One region of the Allobosea sp. Tri-49 genome, then DNA from elsewhere that is predicted to be linked to it. Evidence: riboswitches for the same ligand, from Rfam matches in the RefSeq annotation. Region 1 holds a riboswitch; the other holds the start of a gene.

Region 1 (4,083 bases):
CCGCCTCGTCGATCTGGATCATCGCTGCGCCGGCCGTCTCCAGGTCGAGCACCTCGTCGCGGATCGCCAGCGCAATCTGCTTCGACGCCTCGCTGCGGGGCAGGTCGTCGCGCACGAAGGACCAGTTCAGGATGGTGACCGGGCCGGTCAGCATCGCCTTCATCGGCTTCCTGGTCAGCGACTGCGAATAGCGCCACCATTCGACCGTCATCGGCTTCGGCCGCGAGACGTCGCCGAACAGGATCGGCGGGCGCACGCAGCGCGAGCCGTAGCTCTGCACCCAGCCGCTGCGCGTGAAGGCGAAGCCGGCGAGCTGCTCGCCGAAATACTGCACCATGTCGTTGCGCTCGAACTCGCCGTGGACGAGCACGTCGAGCCCGATCTCCTCCTGCCAGCGCACGGTGCGCGCCGTCTCCTCGCGCAGGAACTGCTCGTATTCGGCATGGCCGAGCTGGCCCTTGTCATGGGCGGCGCGCGCCTTGCGGACCTCAGCTGTCTGCGGGAAGGAGCCGATCGTCGTAGTCGGGAAGGCAGGCAGGTTGAAACGGGTGCGCTGCAGTTTCGCGCGCTTTGCGAACTCGTTCTCGCGGCGCGCGAAGGCTTCCGTGACCGCCGCCATGCGAGCGGCCACCGCCTTGTCGTTGACCTTCGGGGAGGCCTTGCGCGCGGCGGCTGCCGCGGTCGAGGCGGCCAAGGCTTCCTGGACGCTGTTGCGCCCGCCACCGAGCGCGCGACCAAGCGTCGAGAGTTCGCCCATCTTCTGGACGCAGAAGGCGAGCCAGCCCTTCACCTCGGGATCGAGGTTGGTTTCCAGCTCGAGGTCGATCGGGCTGTGCAGCATCGAGCAGGACGGCGCGACCTGGACATGATCGGTGCCGCGCCTGGCTGCGATCGGCTCGATCCGCGCCAGCACCTTCTCCAGATCGGTCTTCCAGATGTTGCGGCCGTCGACCACGCCGAGAGAGAGCACGAGGCCGCGCGGCGCCTTGGCGAGAACCGTGTCGAGCTGTTCGGGCGCGCGGACGAGGTCGAGATGCAGGCCGGCGACCGGCAGGGATACGGCAGTATCGAGATTGTCGCCGAGCGCGCCGAAATAGGTCGCCAGCATGATCTTCAGCTGCGGCAGGGCGTGGGCGATCGTCGCATAGCTCCGGCGCAGAGCCTCGCGGGCCGGCTCGTCGAGATCGAGCACGAGGCAGGGCTCGTCGATCTGCACCCAGTCCGCGCCATTGGCCGAGAGCCGGCGCAGCACGTCGATATAGATCGGCAGCAGTTCACCCAGCAGCGAGAGCGGATCGAAGGACGGATCCTTGGCCTTGCCGAGCTTGAGGAAGGTCACGGGCCCGAGCAGGACGGGCCGCGTCTCGTAGCCGAGTGCCTTGGCCTCGCGATATTCCTCGACGGGCTTCAGCGAGGCCAGTTCGAAGCGCTGCCCGGCTGCGAACTCCGGCACCATATAGTGGTAGTTGGTGTCGAACCATTTGGTCATCTCCTGCGCCGGGACGCCGTGATGATGCTCATGGTCGTGATGAGCATGGCCGCAGGAGGTGTGCGGCTCGGTCTCGCCCTGCGAGCCCCGTGCCATGGCGAAATAGGTGCCGAGCGGCACCGGGCCACCCTTCCAGCCGTAAATGGCCGGGATCGCGCCGACCATGACGCTGGTGTCGAGGACCTGGTCGTAGAACGAGAAGTCGTTTGACGGGATCACGGTGATCCCTTGCGCCTTCTGCCGCGCCCAGTTGGCGGCGCGCAGACCGGCTGCGGTTTCAAGCAGGGACTGTTCGTCCGATTTCCCGGCCCAGAAGCTTTCGAGCGCGGTCTTGAGTTCGCGGCGCGGACCGATGCGCGGCGTGCCGAGAGCGGCGACGGAGACTGATTGAGACATAGGCTTAACCCCATAAAATGGGGGCAAAGGCCAGAGCGGACGCGTGTGAGAATCCGGGCGACGGAAAATCGGCGCGGATCCGCAACCGCACCACCGGGACACCCCGCCCGAGGACGTTCATGTTGTCGGGGCAGGTCTCCTGGCTCACGGGTCAGGGCAGCTGTCCGGCCTTCCCGCGACCTTGTCGGTCCCAGTGGCTTCGATTGGACAGCGGCTCGCCGCTTACAGTTGCGGGGGCAGCGCCGGCACTTCACCGGCTTCCCTCTTAGCTCCGATGCGGCAAGCCGCGCCGGAGAACCTCGACCGTGCCAGTATGCCGATCCGAGAGTAGACGTCAATCGAGATATAAAGACATCTTTATGTCTCCATGTTTTTTGGGGGCTGTTGGAGATATCCTCGCTTTCCACATGCGAGAGACAAGTCACGCACGATCAATTGACAGCGTCAGCGCAGAGACTACTAAATCTGGTGGTCGATGGTCTCTCGAATCGCAAGATCGAGAGCTAAGAGGGAAGCCGGTGGGAAACCGGCGCTGCCCCCGCAACTGTCAGCGGTGAGTTCGCGTCCATGTAAGTCACTGAGGCCGCAAGGCCTTGGGAAGACGGGCGAGAGCTGCGACCCGCGAGCCAGGAGACCTGCCGCGACCCTAGTTTTACGTCCTCGGGCGGGGTGTCCCGGTGGTGCGCTTGGCAGGTCGCGGCCTTGGGTTGCCGCGCGCCTTCTCGACGCAACCGCTCGGCCTTTGCCCTCAACATCTTGGGGTTGATGCCGATGTCTCTGTCTCTCGAAGCCGAACGGCCTGCGGCCGCCGCGCCGGTTATCACTGCTGCGCCGCCGACAGCCGCGGCGAGCGAGCCGGGCTACCAGATCATTCGGCGCAACGGCGGGGTCACCCCTTTCGATCCCTCGAAGATCGCGGTTGCGCTGACCAAGGCCTTCCTCGCCGTCGAAGGCTCCAGCGCTGCCGCCTCGCGCCGCATCCACGACGTCGTCGCCGAGCTGACCGAGCAGGTCGTCGCCGGACTGACCCGCCGCGCCGCCACCGGCCGCACCTTCCATATCGAGGACGTCCAGGACCAGGTCGAACTCGCCCTGATGCGCGGCGAGCATCACAAGGTCGCCCGCGCCTATGTGCTCTATCGCGCCGAGCGTGCCCGGGAGCGCGCCAAGGTGGTCGCTGAGACCCAGCCGGCCGCCGCCGCTGCGCCGTCGCTGCAGATGAAGCTCGCCGACGGCACGCTGGTTCCGCTCGATGCCGCGCGTCTCGACAAGGTGGTTCGCGAGGCCTGTGCGGAGCTCGACGGCGTTTCGGCCGAGCCCGTCCTCGCCGAGGCACAGCGTAATCTCTATGACGGCATCTCGCTCGACGAGTTGGCGCTGGCGCCGATCCTTGCCGCGCGGACGCTGATCGAGAGCGAGCCGAACTATGCCAAGGTCTCGGCCCGCCTGCTGCTCGACAAGCTGCGCCGCGAGGCGCTGAGCTTCGTCCACGGCCGCGCCGAGCAGGCGACGCAGCAAGAGATGGCCGGCCGCTATGGCGAGTATTTCGAGGCCTATCTGAAGGTGGGCATTGCCAACGAGCTGATCGACCCCGAGCTTGACCGCTTCGACATCGCCCGTATCGCCGCTGCGCTGAAGCCAGAGCGCGACCTGCAGCTCGACTATCTCGGCTTCCAGACGCTTTACGATCGCTACTTCCTGCATGTCCGCGGCAACCGCTTCGAGCTGCCGCAGGCCTTCTTCATGCGTGTCGCCATGGGGTTGAGCCTGCGCGAGATCGACCGGGAGGCGAGGGCGATCGAATTCTACGACCTGCTGTCGTCCTTCGATTTCATGGCTTCGACGCCGACCCTGTTCAATTCGGGCACGCTGCGGCCGCAGCTCTCCTCCTGCTTCCTGACCACGGTCGCCGACGATCTCGACGGCATCTTCAAGGCGGTGAAGGACAATGCCCTGCTCGCCAAATACTCCGGCGGGCTCGGCAATGACTGGACGCCTGTGCGCGGTCTCGGCGCCCATATCAAGGGCACCAATGGCGAGAGCCAGGGTGTGGTGCCCTTCCTGAAGGTCGCCAACGACACCGCTATCGCGGTGAACCAGGGCGGCAAGCGAAAGGGCGCCGTCTGCGCCTATCTCGAGACCTGGCATGTCGACATCGAGGAGTTCCTCGATCTCCGCAAGAACACCGGCGACGACCG
Region 2 (4,083 bases), 2.8 Mb from region 1:
AGTTCGTCGGACTGATCGGCACCGTCACCATCGGGCCACTCGACCAGGGCAAGCCCGGCACGGTGCGCGTCAAGGACCGGCACGACAACATCCATGCGCTGCGGGCGACAGCCGCTCCGGGCCACCTCATCCAAACCGGCGCGCTCGTCCTGATCGTGGACGGCGCCGACGGTCTCTTCCAGGCTATCCCTGCGCCGCAGGAACTCGGCGCCGTCGACACCAAAGAGGGCTGACCAGATGGATTTCCTCTCACTCGGCATCATCGCCGGCGCCATCGTCGCCGGCATCGTCGTGATCGGCGTCATCATGACGTCGCTCTACACTAGGGCGGCGCGCGACAAGGCCTATGTCCGCACCGGTCTGGGCGGCAAGAAGGTCGTGCTCGACGGCGGCTCGATCATCCTGCCGATATTCCACTCCTATTCCTGGGTGTCGCTGAGCACGCTGCGGCTCGAGGTCAAGCGCTCCGAGCATGAATCGATGATCACCACGGACCGGATGCGTGCCGACATCACCGCCGAGTTCTACGTCCGGGTGAAGCCTGATGCCGACAATATCGCGCTCGCCGCCCAGACCTTGGGCGACCGCACCAACGACGTCGACGCGCTCAAGACGCTGGTCGAGGCCAAGTTCGTCGACGGCCTGCGCTCGGTGGCGGCGACGATGACGCTGCAGGACCTGCAGGAACAGCGCGCCGAATTCGTCAAATCGGTGCAGGCAGCGGTCGCCCATGACCTGCAATCCAACGGGCTGGAGCTGGAATCGGTCTCGCTCACTCGGCTCGACCAGACCGACATCAAGCATTTCAACCCGAACAACACCTTCGATGCCGAGGGCCTGACCGCCCTCACCAAGATCACCGAGGAGCGCAAGCGCGAGCGCAACCAGATCGTCCGCGACAACGAGGTCGAGATCGCCACCAAGGATCGCGAGGCCTCGCTGCGGCGCCTGACCATCCAGCGCGAGCAGCGCGACGCCGAGCTCAGCCAGGAGCGCGACATCGCCAACAAGACGGCCGAGACGCGGGCCGAAGCCGCCAAGGCCGAGCAACTGGCGCGCCTGAGCGAGGAGACCGCGCGGCTCGAAACTGATCGCGGCATCGCCGAGCGCGAGGCTCAGGCCCGCCAGGCACGGGAATCGGCCAGGATCGACGCCGAGCGTGGCATCGCCGAACGCGAGGCCGAGGCGCGCAAGATCACCGAGACCGCCCGCATCGATGCCGCCATCGCGGTGGCCAACAAGACCGAGGAAGAGCAGGCGGCCCGCGCCAAGGCCGACGCGGCCAAGGCTGCGGCGACGACGGCCGAGGAGCAGGTGACCACCGCTCGCGACGTCGAGATCGCCGAACGCGCCAAGCGCATCGCCGTGATCGATGCCCGCAAGGACGCCGAGCAGCAGGCGACCGCGGTCACCGTCAAGGCCGAGGCCGAGCGCCACGCGGCCGAGGACCTTGCCGCCGCGGTCAAGATCCAGGCCGAGGCCGAAGCCGAAGCGGCCAAGATCCGCGCCACCGGCGTGATCGAGCTCGGCGAGGCGCAGGCCAGGGCCGAGCGCGCCAAGAACGAGGCGCGCAATGCGCTCTCCGCGGGCATCATCGAGTTCGAGCTGGCCAAGGCCCGGATCGAGATCGTGCCGCTCGCTCTGGAGCAGGCGATGAAGCCGATCGAGAAGATCTCGGACATCCGGATCTTCAGCGCGGGCGGGTTCGCGAGCGCCCTTGCCGGGGCGCAGGGAGAGCACGCCGGCAACCCGATCGGCGACCTCTCCAGCCAGCTCCTGAGCTTCACCGCCCAGAAGCCTATCCTCGACGAGATACTGGCCCAGGCCGGCTTCAAGGGGTCCGATCCGACTCAGGCCCTGCTCGCCGCCTCGCTCGGCAACTCGATGCAGGCGTCGGCAACACCCAAGGCGGCTGCGCCCAAAACGCCGCTCGCCGGCAAGGAGCCGTCCCCTCCGGCCAAGCCGGACTGATCCTCGCAGATAATGGCGCCTCACGCGAGGGAACGCGGCGGCGGAGTCCGAATTGACCCCGCCGCATTTCCGCCCTACTCGTGAATGCGACGGTTCCCTCACGGGATCAAAAGGGAACGCAGTGCGGGTGGCCTGGCCATCTCATGCTGCGGCTGCCCCCGCAACTGTAAGCGGCGAGCCTTTCGCCACACGCCACTGGGGCCTCGGACCTGGGAAGGCGGTGAAAGGCGGTGACCCGCGAGCCAGGAGACCTGCCGTCAGCCGTGGTCACACGCGAACACATCGGCCGGGGGTCCGCTGATGGGTGATAAGCCTTTGCGCGCCCGTTTGCGGGAGCGGAGCGGATTATCTCGTTCGCGGTGACGTGCCACTGACGTTACCGCCGAGGTTTTACCGTGATCCGTTTGCCCAGCCCCGCCAAGAGCGGGCGTTTGCCTGTTGCCTTGTCCCTGCTCGCCGCCTCGACCCTACTGACGCCACTCGCAGCGCGAGCGCAATCGAGCGAGAAGCCGATCGCGCTCGACGAGATCGTCGTCAGCCCAACCGGCGTGCCGACGCCGGCCAGGGAGATCGCCAGCTCCGTCACCGTCGTCACGGCACAGGAGATCGAACGCCAGCAGCGCCGCACCCTGCCGCAGGCGCTCGCCGCCGTGCCCGGCCTCAACATCGTCCAGACCGGCGGCCCTGGCGGGCTGACCTCGGTCTTCATGCGCGGCACCAATTCGAACCACGTCAAGGTGCTGATCGACGGCATCGAGGTGAACGACCCCTCAACACCGAACCGCTCCTTCGATTTCGGCCAGATGCTGACCACCGACATCGAGCGGATCGAGGTGCTGCGCGGCCCGCAGAGCGGCCTCTACGGCGCCAATGCGCTCGGCGGCGTCATCTCGATCACCACCAAGCGTGGCGAAGGCCCGCCGAAGCTGACGGGCTCGATCGAAGCCGGCTCGCACGGCACCTTCAACCAGAGCGTCGGCCTCAGCGGCGGCAATGACCGCTTCGACTATGCCTTCAGCGTCAGCCATTTTCGAGCGGAGGCGACACCAATAACGCCGCCGGAACTCGTTCCGCCTGGCCGGCGCCGCAATCCCAACTCCTATGACAACTGGAGCTATTCCGCCCGCCTCGGCGCCCGCCTCACCGACACGCTGAGCGTCAACTGGGTCGGCCGCTATATCGACGGGCAGTTGCTGTTCACTAACGATTCCGGCTTCCCGAGCCGGCCGGATGCCTTCCGCTCCAGTCAGAACTACCGCCAGGCCTTCACCCGCGGCGAGATCGTCTGGGATCCGCTGGACGGCCGTTTCGTCAACCGCTTCGGCGTCTCCTACAGCAACCAGGATCGCTCCAACCGCCGGCCGAACGCCGCGGGCATTCTCGAGCTACCGACCGAGAATCTCGGCGAGCGCACCAAATACGATTGGCGCGGCGACCTGAAGATCACGCAGGGCCAGACATTGGTCGCAGGCCTGCAATATGAGACCGAGCGCTTCGACACCCCCAACAAGACCGTCTCGAACGGCAACAGGGGCGCCTTCGTCGAATTGCAATCGAACTGGACCGACCGCTTCTTCACCGTCGCCAATATCCGCTACGATCACGACGACAAGTTCGGCGGCCACACCACCTATCGCATCGCACCGGTCCTCATCGTGCCAGGCACCGAAACCAAGCTGAAGGCGAGCTATGGCACCGGCTTCAAGGCGCCGACGCTGAGCGAGCGCTTCAGCGATTCACGCCCGGCCTTCAACTTCTACGGCAACCCGAACCTCAAGCCGGAGGAAAGCCGCGGCTGGGATGCCGGCTTCGAGCAGCCGCTGCTGAGCGGGCAGGTCAAATTCGGCGCGACGTACTTCCATAACGACATCGACAACCTGATCCTGACCAACGCCGCGCGCACCTCCTATACGAACATCGGCCGCGCCACGACGAAGGGCGTCGAGGCCTTCGCAGCACTGGAATTGACGCCGCAGTTCAAGGTCCGCGCCGACTACACTTTCACCCTCGCCAAGGACGAGACCGCGCGCCAGGAACTGCTGCGCCGGCCGCGCCACAAGGCCAGCGTCACTGCGAGCTGGACGCCGATCGAGAAGCTGACGCTGTCGGCGA

What was found. Region 1 has a riboswitch for cobalamin ahead of metE (5-methyltetrahydropteroyltriglutamate--homocysteine S-methyltransferase). Riboswitches for the same ligand answer to the same signal wherever they lie in the genome.
Region 2: linked by a shared signal. The riboswitch ahead of BLM15_RS24710 (TonB-dependent receptor plug domain-containing protein) and the one ahead of metE (5-methyltetrahydropteroyltriglutamate--homocysteine S-methyltransferase) in region 1 are both predicted to bind cobalamin.

Annotation. Positions count from the first base shown of each region.
Region 1 covers NZ_CP017946.1:2,336,786-2,340,868, reverse strand. The annotation lists gene metE (5-methyltetrahydropteroyltriglutamate--homocysteine S-methyltransferase) at 1-1,885, opposite strand, end outside; cobalamin riboswitch at 1,998-2,202, opposite strand; cobalamin riboswitch at 2,345-2,541, shown strand; gene BLM15_RS11585 (ribonucleoside-diphosphate reductase subunit alpha) at 2,657-4,083, shown strand, end outside.
Region 2 covers NZ_CP017946.1:5,124,527-5,128,609, reverse strand. The annotation lists gene BLM15_RS24720 (OB-fold-containig protein) at 1-233, shown strand, start outside; gene BLM15_RS24715 (flotillin family protein) at 238-1,971, shown strand; cobalamin riboswitch at 2,045-2,244, shown strand; gene BLM15_RS24710 (TonB-dependent receptor plug domain-containing protein) at 2,367-4,083, shown strand, end outside.